3 linked regions of the Rubrivivax gelatinosus IL144 genome follow. The main gene of each other region encodes a partner of the protein of the gene in region 2 in a complex. Links are inferred from orthologs where the notes say so. Each region holds a gene or a part of one and is shown on either strand. Other genes may lie near its edges. The genes, in order: pnp, RGE_RS19985 and eno.

Region 1 (3,184 bases), 2.8 Mb from region 2 along the record:
GTGAAGAAGGTCTCGGGCAGGCTCGCCGCCTCGACCATCGTCAGCCCGCGCGGCAGCGGCAGACACTGCACCGCCGGAGCGACGCACTGCTCGGCATAACCGCCGCCGGCGACCAGCGCGCACACCGCGTCACCGATCGCCAGCCCCGCGGCCGCGAGATCCGCCGGCGCACCGGCCAGCACCGTGCCGGCGATCTCCAGACCCGGAAGGTCCGATGCGCCCGGCGGCGGCGGGTAGTGCCCCTTGCGCTGCAGCACGTCCGGGCGGTTGACGCCCGAGGCCTGCACCGCGATCAGCAACTCGCCGGCCGCCGGCACCGGCGCCGGGCGCTGCACCAGCTGCAGCACCTCGGGCGGGCCGAAACGGCTGATCTCGACGGCACGCATCGCCGTGCCTTACTCCTGGCCCGGGGCGCGCTCGGCGCCCTGTTCCGGAGCCGGCGCCTCGGTGGCCGGCGCGTCGGTGGCCGCAGCCGCCTCGGCACGCGGCTCACGCGGCTCGCGGGGTTCACGCTCGCGGCGCGGGCCACGGTCGCCGCGGTCCCCACGGTCACCTCGGTCGCTGCGCTCGCGGCGCGGACGCTCTTCCTCGACGTAGCCCTCGGGCTTGTCGAGCAGCGCCTTCATGCTGAGCTTGATGCGGCCCTTCTCGTCGGTCTCGAGCACCTTGACCTTGATGACCTGGCCTTCGGTCAGGAAGTCGGTGACCTTCTCGACGCGCTGGTGGGCGATCTGGCTGATGTGCAGCAGGCCGTCCTTGCCCGGCAGGATGTTGACCAGGGCGCCGAAGTCCAGGATCTTGGTGATCGGGCCTTCGTAGACCTTGCCGATCTCGGCCTCGGCCGTGATCTCCTCGATGCGCTTCTGGGCGAAGGCGGCCTTGTCGGCGTCGGTGCTGGCGATCGTGATCGTGCCGTCTTCGCCGATGTCGATCGTGCAGCCGGTCTCGTCGGTCAGCGCCCGGATCGTCGCGCCACCCTTGCCGATGACGTCACGGATCTTCTCCGGGTTGATCTTCATCGTGTACAGGCGCGGGGCGAACTGGCTCACCTCGGCCTTGGCGCCGCCGACGGCCTCGACCATCTTGCCCAGGATGTGCAGACGCGCTTCCTTGGCCTGCGCCAGGGCGACCTGCATGATCTCCTTGGTGATGCCCTGGATCTTGATGTCCATCTGCAGCGCCGTGATGCCGCTGGCGGTGCCGGCCACCTTGAAGTCCATGTCGCCGAGGTGATCCTCGTCACCGAGGATGTCGGTCAGCACGGCGAAGCGGTTGCCTTCCTTGATCAGGCCCATCGCGATGCCGGCGACGTGCGCCTTCAGCGGCACGCCGGCGTCCAGCAGCGACAGGCAGCCGCCGCAGACCGAGGCCATCGACGACGAACCGTTGGACTCGGTGATCTCCGAGACCACGCGCATCGTGTACGGGAACTCGTCCTTGGGCGGCAGCACGGCGACCAGCGCGCGCTTGGCCAGGCGGCCGTGGCCGATCTCGCGGCGCTTGGGGCTGCCCACGCGGCCCGTCTCGCCGGTGGCGAACGGGGGCATGTTGTAGTGCAGCATGAAGCGGTCTTCGAACTCGCCGGCCAGCGCGTCGATGCGCTGCGCGTCGCGTTCGGTGCCCAGCGTCGCGGCGACCAGCGCCTGCGTCTCGCCACGCGTGAACAGCGCCGAGCCGTGGGTGCGCGGCAGCACGCTGGAGCGGATCTCGATCGGGCGCACGGTGCGCGTGTCGCGGCCGTCGATGCGCGGCTCGCCGGCCAGGATCTGGCCGCGCACGATGCGCGCTTCGATCTCGAACAGCAGGTTGTCGACGGCGACCGGGTCGAAGGCGACGCCCTCTTCCTTCAGCGCGGCCTGCACGCTGGCGCCGACGGCGCGGGTGGCCTGGGTGCGGGCCTGCTTGCTGCGGATCTGGTAGGCGGCGCGCAGCGGCTCTTCGGCCAGCGCGTTGACCTTGGCGATGAAGGGCTCGTCCTTGGCCGGCGGCTGCCAGTCCCAGGCCGGCTTGCCGGCTTCGCGCACCAGTTCGTTGATCGCGGCGATCGCGATCTTGCCCTGGTCGTGGCCGAAGACGACGGCGCCGAGCATCACTTCCTCGGACAGCTCGGTGGCTTCGGACTCGACCATCAGCACGGCGGCTTCGGTGCCGGCGACGACGAGGTCCATCTGGCTGTCGGCCAGTTGGGCGGCGCTCGGGTTGAGCACGTATTCGCCGTTGACGTAGCCGACGCGCGCGGCGCCGATCGGGCCGTTGAACGGGATGCCGCTGATCGACAGCGCGGCGCTGGTCGCGATCATCGCCGGGATGTCGGCCTGGACCTCGGGGTTCAGGCTCAGCACGTGGATGACGACCTGGACTTCGTTGTAGAAGCCTTCGGGGAACAGCGGGCGGATCGGGCGATCGATCAGGCGCGAGGTCAGGGTCTCGAGCTCGCTCGGGCGGCCTTCACGCTTGAAGAAGCTGCCGGGGATCTTGCCGGCGGCGTAGGTCTTCTCGATGTAGTCGACGGTCAGCGGGAAGAAGTCCTGGCCGGTCTTGGCTTCAGTCTTGGCGACCACGGTAGCCAGCACGACGGTGTCATCGACGCTGACGACGACGGCGCCGGTGGACTGGCGGGCGATCTCGCCCGTTTCCATCGTGACCTGGTGCGAGCCCCATTGGAAGCTCTTCGTGACCTTGTTGAACATGCTCATGGGCATTGCCTTTCGGTGGTGGGCCGGCGCGATGCCATTCCAGTGAAACCCTGTTCGAGGCGTCGTTGGAATGACACGGCTGCGTCCGTGCCCGGTTGGAGAAAGCGGTGAAGACGGGGCCGCCGCTAGTGCGGCAGCCCCGGATCCGATTCTTACTTGCGCAGGCCGAGCTTGGCGATCAGCGCGGTGTAGCGCTCGGGCGCGCGGTCCTTCAGGTAGGACAGCAGGCGCTTGCGCTGGTTGACCATCTTCAGCAGGCCGCGGCGGCCGTGGTGGTCCTTCAGGTGCTGCTTGAAGTGCGGGGTCAGCTCGTTGATGCGAGCGGTCAGCAGCGCGACCTGGACTTCGGGGGAGCCGGTGTCGTTGGCGCCACGGGCGTTGGCCGCGACGATCTCGGCCTTCTTCGCGATATCGAGGGACATGGGCGTTTCCTCTTGACGAGTGGAGACCGCCCAGGCCGTCGGCGCTGGCTGCGGTTTCCGTGTTGC
Region 2 (3,649 bases):
CCCCAGTTGAAGGCCAGCACGGCCAGCTTGGGCGCGGCCCGGAAGCCGGCGAAAGCCAGCACCCACAGCGCGAGCACGAACACCGTGCCGCAGATCATGTGCAGCTGCAGCACCGCGCCCACGCCGAAGGCGTGGGCGGCGCCGATCACCAGCGTCAGGGCGCCCGCGAGGCGGGCCAGCATCAGGGCAGTCTTGGTCATCTGTTGAAAAGCGGAAACGACGGGAAGACGAGGGACGCGGCGCGAGCCGCCCCTTCATGAAAGAGGGCCGCAGGCCTCGCGGCCGGCGGCCCTCGTCCGATGACGGCCGGTCAGGCGCCGAGTTCGAACGGCAGCTTCAGCTGCGACAGGTCCTTGCGCGTCTCGACGAGCACCAGCGGGCCTTCGTCGGCGACGACGACCGGCTTCGGTTCACGCGGCACGTGCACCGGCTTCGGCTCGGCGGCGATCGCTTCCTGCGCGGCACGCACCTTGTCGGCGTCGGACTGCACCCATTGCAGCCCGGCGTCGGCGGCCAGCGCGCTCAGTGCCTCGGTCGGCAGCGCGTAGGGCTCGATGCGCGGCGCGGCCGGCGGCTGCGGCGCGGGCACGGCTTCGGCGACCGGGGTTTCCGGCAGCTCGGCGACGGCTTCGGCCGGGGCCGGCGGCGTCACCGCGGCGTCTTCGCCGACCACGGTTTCGGTCGCGCCCTCGGTCACGCCTTCGGTCGCGACGGCCTCGCCTTCGCGGCGTTCGCGGCGGAAGCGGTCACGGCCACGGCCGCGGCGGCGGCCGCCTTCGCGTTCACCTTCGGGCTCGCCTTCACGTTCGTGGGCTTCGGGGAACACGCCTTCGGGCGCGGAGGCTTCGTCGACCGTCGGCGCGGCGTCGGTGGCCGCGGGCGCGGCGTCCTCGGCCGGCACGGTGCTGCCGTCGACCAGCGTGCCTTCCTCGACCCGGCCTTCGCCGTTGCCGCGGCCACCACGGCGGCGGCGGCGGCGGCCGCTCTCACGGGTCTCGCCGTTCTCGGCGACCGGAGCGCCGTCGACCGGCGCCAGCGCCTCGGCGGCGGCCGGTGCCAGCGTGGCGGCGGCGGTGCTCTCCTCGGCGCGCGGAGCGCGTTCGGCACGCGGACCGCGGTTGCCACGCTCGCCGCGTTCAGCGCGCTCGCTGCGCTCGGTGCGTTCCCCACGTTCGGCACGCGGCTCGCGGGTCTCGCTGCCGGCTTCGGCGGCGTCGCGGCGGCCGTCGCGGCGGTTCTCGCCGCGGCCTTCACGCCCTTCGCGGGCTTCCTGGCGGCCTTCGGTGCGGCCGTTGCGGTTGCGTTCGCCGCGTTCGCCCCGTTCAGCGCGCTCGCCACGTTCGCCGCGCTCGCCACGGCCACCGCGGCGGCCGCCTTCACGCTTGTCCGGCGTCGCCGGGGCCGTTTCGGCGGCCGGGGCCGGCGCAGCCGGTGCCGCGGCCGGCGTCGGCTCGGGCATCGTGAACATGCGCTTGAACCAACCGAAGAAGCCGCCGTTGGCCGGGGCCGCGGCCGGCGCTGCCGGCGCGGGGGCCGGGGCGGCCGGTTGCGGCGCGGGCGCAGCGGCCTTCACCGGCGCGGGCGCCGGTGCCGGCGGTGCCGGCTGGTCGGGCAGCACGCCCTTGATCACCGGCTCCTGCTTGCTGCGGCCCTTGTCGTTGGCGTCGCGACGGCGCGTGATGCCGACTTCCTCGTCCGGCTCCTCGACCATCGTGTAGCTGGCCTGCAGGTTCTCCAGGCGCGGGTCGTCGTGGCGCAGGCGCTCGAGCTTGTAGTTCGGCGTCTCCAGGTGCTTGTTCGGCACGAGGATGACGGTGACGCGCTGCTTGAGCTCGATCTTGGTGATCTCGGTGCGCTTCTCGTTGAGCAGGAAGGAGGTCACTTCCACCGGCACCTGCACGTGCACGGCGGCGGTGTTCTCCTTCATCGCCTCTTCCTGGACCATGCGCAGGATCTGCAGCGCCGAGCTCTCGGTGTCGCGGATGTGGCCGGTGCCGTTGCAGCGCGGGCAGGTGATGTGGTTGCCTTCGGACAGCGCCGGGCGCAGGCGCTGGCGGCTCAGTTCGAGCAGGCCGAACTTGCTGATCGACGAGAACTGCACGCGGGCGCGGTCGGTGCGCAGCGCGTCGCGCAGGCGCTGTTCGACCTCGCGGCGGTTCTTCGACTCTTCCATGTCGATGAAGTCGACGACGATCAGCCCGCCCAGGTCGCGCAGCCGCATCTGGCGCGCGATCTCGTCGGCGGCCTCGAGGTTGGTGCGGAACGCGGTTTCCTCGATGTCGCTGCCGCGCGTCGAGCGCGCCGAGTTCACGTCCACCGAGACCAGGGCCTCGGTGTGGTCGATGACGATCGCGCCGCCCGACGGCAGGTTCACCGTGCGGCTGAACGCGGTCTCGATCTGGTGCTCGATCTGGAAGCGGCTGAACAGCGGCGCATCGTCACGGTAGCGCTTCACACGCGATGCCGACTCCGGCATCACGTGGTTCATGAACTGCTGCGCCTGCTCGTAGATGTCGTCGGTGTCGATCAGGATCTCGCCGATGTCCGCGGTGAAGTAGTCGCGGATCGCGCGGATGACGAGCGAGCTTTCCTGGTAGATCAGGAAGGCGCCCTTGCCGGCCTTGGAGGCGCCGTCGATGGCGTCCCAGAGCTTGAGCATGTAGTTCAGGTCCCACTGCAGCTCGGCGGCCGAGCGGCCGATGCCGGCGGTGCGCGCGATCAGGCTCATGCCCTTGGGATACTGCAGCTGCTCGAGGTTCTCTTTGAGCTCCTCGCGGTCCTCGCCCTCGATGCGCCGGCTGACGCCGCCGCCCTTCGGGTTGTTGGGCATCAGCACGAGGTAACGGCCGGCCAGGCTGACGAAGGTCGTCAGCGCCGCGCCCTTGTTGCCGCGTTCTTCCTTCTCGACCTGGACCAGCAGTTCCTGGCCTTCCTTGACGACGTCCTGGATGCGCGCGTTCTTGAGGTCGACGCCGTCCTTGAAGTAATTGCGCGAGATTTCCTTGAACGGCAGGAAGCCGTGGCGATCCTCGCCGTAGTCGACGAAGCAGGCTTCGAGCGACGGTTCGACGCGGGTGATCACCGCCTTGTAGATGTTGCCCTTGCGCTGTTCGCGGCCTTCGAGTTCGGTCTCGAAGTCGAGCAGTTTCTGCCCGTCGACGATCGCCAGGCGCCGCTCTTCCGGCTGCGTGGCATTGATCAGCATGCGTTTCATCGGTTCTCCCGGCATGCGCTTCGCCAAGGGCGGGGCGCACGCGACTCTCGCGTGCCGCCCATGCGCGGCACGCGCTGCCTCGTTCGATGCAGGAGAAACGCGGAAGAACCGACTGGCGCGAAGTGCCCTGGACTGCGTTCGAACCGCGCTGAAAAGATACAGCGACGGATCAGCGGCGCAGCGTTGGCGCGTGCGTTCCGCAGGCGGCTGCCCGCGCCGGCGACGTTCCGTCGCAGCGCATGTGGCGCGGCGACGCCGTCGCGCCGGCCGCGCCGGCGTCTTGCCGGGGCCTCGGGGCGAGGGCGTGGTGGATCGTCATGAACGGCACGTCAGCTCTGGGGTCCTGTCGGACGCGGGATCGAGGTGGAGTGTCTCCGGGTCTCGACCCTCGGGATTTCGGGTGCCTCCAAAACGAGGCGGGTTCTTCTTCGAATC
Region 3 (3,134 bases), 2.9 Mb from region 2 along the record:
GCGGCCAGCGTCTGCGCGAGCACCGTCTTTCCGGTGCTCTCGGCGCCGACGATGGCGAGGATCAGCGCTTCAGCGGCCACGGTGTTCCTGCGCCAGCTGTGCCCAGGCGCGCCAGCCGAAGGCGGCCATCACCGCGAACACCGCGTACAGGACCACGGTGAGCCACAGCCCCTTGAAGCCGAAGAGCGCGATGCTGACCGCGTTGACGGCGATCCACACCGGCCAGTTCTCGACCAGCTTGCGGCCCAGCAGCAGCTGGCCGGCGACGCTGCCGACGGTCGGCAAGGCGTCCAGCCAGGGCACGTCGCTGTCGGTCGCCAGGTCCAGCAGCAGCGCCAGCGCTGGCCAGGCCAGCGCCGTGGCCAGCAGCGCGCGCTGGCGCGCGGCCGGCGTCAGCCGGTGCACGACCAGCGGCTGGCCGTCGTCGCCGCGGCCACGCAGCCATTGCCACCAGCCCCAGAAGGCCACGGCGATGAAGAAGAACTGCAGCGTCGCTTCGCCGTAGAGCCGGCTGTCGGCGAAGAGCAGGGCGTACAGCAGCGAACTGGCGATCGCCAGCGGCCAGGCCAGCGGGTTCACGCGCAGGTTGCACAGCACCATCCAGACCCCGAGCGCGAAGGCGACGAGCTCCAGCCAGGTCACCGGGCTGCCCAGCAGCGTGAAGGCCACGCGCAGCAGCGGCTGCGCGGGCGCGAGGACCGCTTCGATCACGTCCGGGACCGTCTCAGCGCCGGGGCGGCGCCACCTGCACCAGGATCTCGTCGGGCTTGACCATGCCGAGTTCGGCGCGTGCCTTCTCCTCGACCATCTCCAGCCCTTCCTTCAGGTCGCTGACCTCGGCTTCCAGGCGCTCGTTGCGTTCACGCGCCCGGTCGTTGGCCGCCTGCTGGGCGGCCAACTGGGTGCGCAGGCTCATCGTGTAGGGAACGCTCGAGCGGCCGAACCAGAGGTCGGCCTGCACGGCGGCGAGCAGCCCCGCCAGCACGAAGCTGAGCCAGCGCAAGGCTCAGCGAAGGTTGTAGAACGCCGAGCGACCCGGGAACGAGGCGATCTCGCCCAGGTCTTCCTCGATGCGCAGCAGCTGGTTGTACTTGGCGATGCGGTCGCTGCGCGACATCGAGCCGGTCTTAATCTGGCCGGCGTTGGTGCCCACGGCGATGTCGGCGATTGTCGAGTCCTCGGTCTCGCCCGAACGGTGGCTGATGACGGCGGTGTAGCCCGCGCGCTTGGCCATCTCGATGGCGGCGAAGGTTTCGCTCAGCGTGCCGATCTGGTTGATCTTGATGAGGATGGAGTTGGCGATGCCCTTGCGGATGCCTTCCTCGAGGATCTTGGTGTTGGTGACGAACAGGTCGTCGCCGACGAGCTGCAGCTTGTCGCCCAGGCGCTCGGTCAGCAGCTTCCAGCCGTCCCAGTCGCCTTCGTGCATGCCGTCTTCGATCGAGATGATCGGGTACTTGTCGGCCCAGGTGGCGAGCATGTCGGTCCACTCGCCGGCCGACAGCACCAGGCCTTCGCCGTCGAGGTGGTACTTGCCGTCCTTGTAGAACTCGCTGGCGGCGCAGTCCAGGCCCAGCGCGATCTGCTCGCCCGGGGTGTAGCCGGCCTTGTCGATGGCTTCCAGGATCAGCTGGATCGCGGCCTCGTGGTTGGCGACGTTGGGCGCGAAGCCGCCTTCGTCGCCGACCGAGGTCGGCATGCCCTTGGCGTCGATGATCTTCTTCAGCGCGTGGAAGACCTCGGCGCCGTAGCGGATGGCTTCACGGAAGGTCGGCGCGCCGACCGGCAGGATCATGAACTCCTGCAGGTCGAGGTTGTTGTTGGCGTGCGCGCCGCCGTTGATGACGTTCATCATCGGCACCGGCAGGCTCATGCGGCCCATGCCGCCGAAGTAGCGGTACAGCGGCAGGCCCGATTCCTCGGCCGCGGCACGCGCCACGGCCATGCTGACGGCCAGCGTCGCGTTGGCGCCCAGGCGGCTCTTGTTCTCGGTGCCGTCCAGGTCGATCAGGGTCTTGTCCAGGAAGGCCTGCTCGCTGGCGTCCAGGCCCAGCACGGCTTCGCTGATCTCGGTGTTGATGTGCTCGACGGCGCGCAGCACGCCCTTGCCGAGGTAACGGCTCTTGTCGCCGTCACGCAGCTCGATCGCCTCGCGGCTGCCGGTGGACGCGCCCGAGGGCACGGCCGCACGGCCCATCGTGCCGCTTTCCAGCAGCACGTCGCATTCGACGGTGGGGTTGCCGCGGCTGTCGAGAATCTCTCGGCCGACGATATCGACGATCGCACTCACGGTGGCTGCCTTTCTTTTCTGATGGAGGTTTGTCGTGCTCAGACCGGGGCGTCAACGCCTTCGACGAGCACCATGTTGAAGTAGTCTGTCGCGTCCTGACGGTGGACACGCGCGGCACGATACATCTGGCCGTCGTAGAAGGACTTGGCCGCCTCGTAGCTGGGGAAACGCAGCATCGCCACGCGCGCCGGGTTCCAGTCGCCTTCGAGGCACTCGTGGCGGCCGCCGCGCACGAGGTATTCGCCTCCCGCAGCCTTCACCGCCGCCGGCGCCTCGGCCATGTACTGCTTGTAGCGCTCGGGGTCGCTGATCTTCATCTCGACCAGCAGGTAGGCGGGGGCGGTCATCGCCGGGCTCAGCAGCTGAAGTCGTTCTCGAGCAGCGGCTGCTGCTTGACGACGCGGTCGATGGCGACGAGCTGTTCCAGCAGCGCCTTCATGTGCTTCAGCGGCACCGCGTTCGGGCCGTCGGACATCGCGTTGGCCGGGTCCGGGTGCGTCTCCATGAAGAGCCCCGCGACGCCGACGCCGACCGCCGCGCGCGACAGCACCGGCACGAACTCGCGCTGGCCGCCCGAGCTGGTGCCCTGGCCGCCCGGCAGCTGCACGCTGTGCGTGGCGTCGAAGACCACCGGCGCGCCGGTCTCGCGCATGATCGCCAGGCTGCGCATGTCGGAGACGAGGTTGTTGTAGCCGAAGCTCGCGCCGCGTTCGCAGACGGTGAACAGGTCCTCGGCCAGGCCTTTCTCGCGCGCTGCGGCGCGGGCCTTGTCGATGACGTTCTTCATGTCGTGCGGAGCGAGGAACTGGCCCTTCTTGATGTTCACCGGCTTGCCGCACTGGGC

The links.
Region 1: the proteins of RGE_RS19985 (region 2) and pnp are in contact, whole or in part, in a cryo-EM structure (PDB 9QH0), measured with the Escherichia coli proteins. The link is inferred for Rubrivivax gelatinosus IL144 from one-to-one orthologs.
Region 3: the proteins of RGE_RS19985 (region 2) and eno are in contact, whole or in part, in a solved structure (PDB 2FYM), measured with the Escherichia coli proteins. The link is inferred for Rubrivivax gelatinosus IL144 from one-to-one orthologs.

The regions. Positions count from the first base shown.
Region 1 is NC_017075.1:1,591,928-1,595,111, reverse strand. Bases 47-3,082 are described here. They hold pnp (polyribonucleotide nucleotidyltransferase), read right to left. Parts: upstream 2,697-3,082; coding sequence 396-2,696; downstream 47-395. Other genes in these bases: rpsO (30S ribosomal protein S15), read right to left, coding at 2,849-3,082; RGE_RS07635 (NAD(P)H-quinone oxidoreductase), read right to left, coding at 47-386. Also shown: more of RGE_RS07635, read right to left, coding at 1-46; more of rpsO, read right to left, coding at 3,083-3,118. UniProt on the Escherichia coli protein: Involved in mRNA degradation. Catalyzes the phosphorolysis of single-stranded polyribonucleotides processively in the 3'- to 5'-direction. Also involved, along with RNase II, in tRNA processing.
Region 2 is NC_017075.1:4,397,108-4,400,756, reverse strand. The notes cover bases 111-3,611. They hold RGE_RS19985 (Rne/Rng family ribonuclease), read right to left. Parts: upstream 3,215-3,611; coding sequence 311-3,214; downstream 111-310. Other genes in these bases: RGE_RS19990 (hypothetical protein), read right to left, coding at 111-182. Outside these bases: more of RGE_RS19990, read right to left, coding at 1-110. UniProt on the Escherichia coli protein: Endoribonuclease that plays a central role in RNA processing and decay. Required for the maturation of 5S and 16S rRNAs and the majority of tRNAs. Also involved in the degradation of most mRNAs.
Region 3 is NC_017075.1:1,541,115-1,544,248, forward strand. What follows is about bases 149-3,134. They hold eno (phosphopyruvate hydratase), read right to left. Parts: upstream 2,291-3,134; coding sequence 1,007-2,290; downstream 149-1,006. Other genes in these bases: pnuC (nicotinamide riboside transporter PnuC), read right to left, coding at 149-711; ftsB (cell division protein FtsB), read right to left, coding at 725-1,003; RGE_RS07370 (DUF1330 domain-containing protein), read right to left, coding at 2,329-2,637; kdsA (3-deoxy-8-phosphooctulonate synthase), read right to left, coding at 2,646-3,134. In the rest of the region: RGE_RS07350 (AAA family ATPase), read right to left, coding at 1-80; more of pnuC, read right to left, coding at 70-148. UniProt on the Escherichia coli protein: Catalyzes the reversible conversion of 2-phosphoglycerate (2-PG) into phosphoenolpyruvate (PEP). It is essential for the degradation of carbohydrates via glycolysis.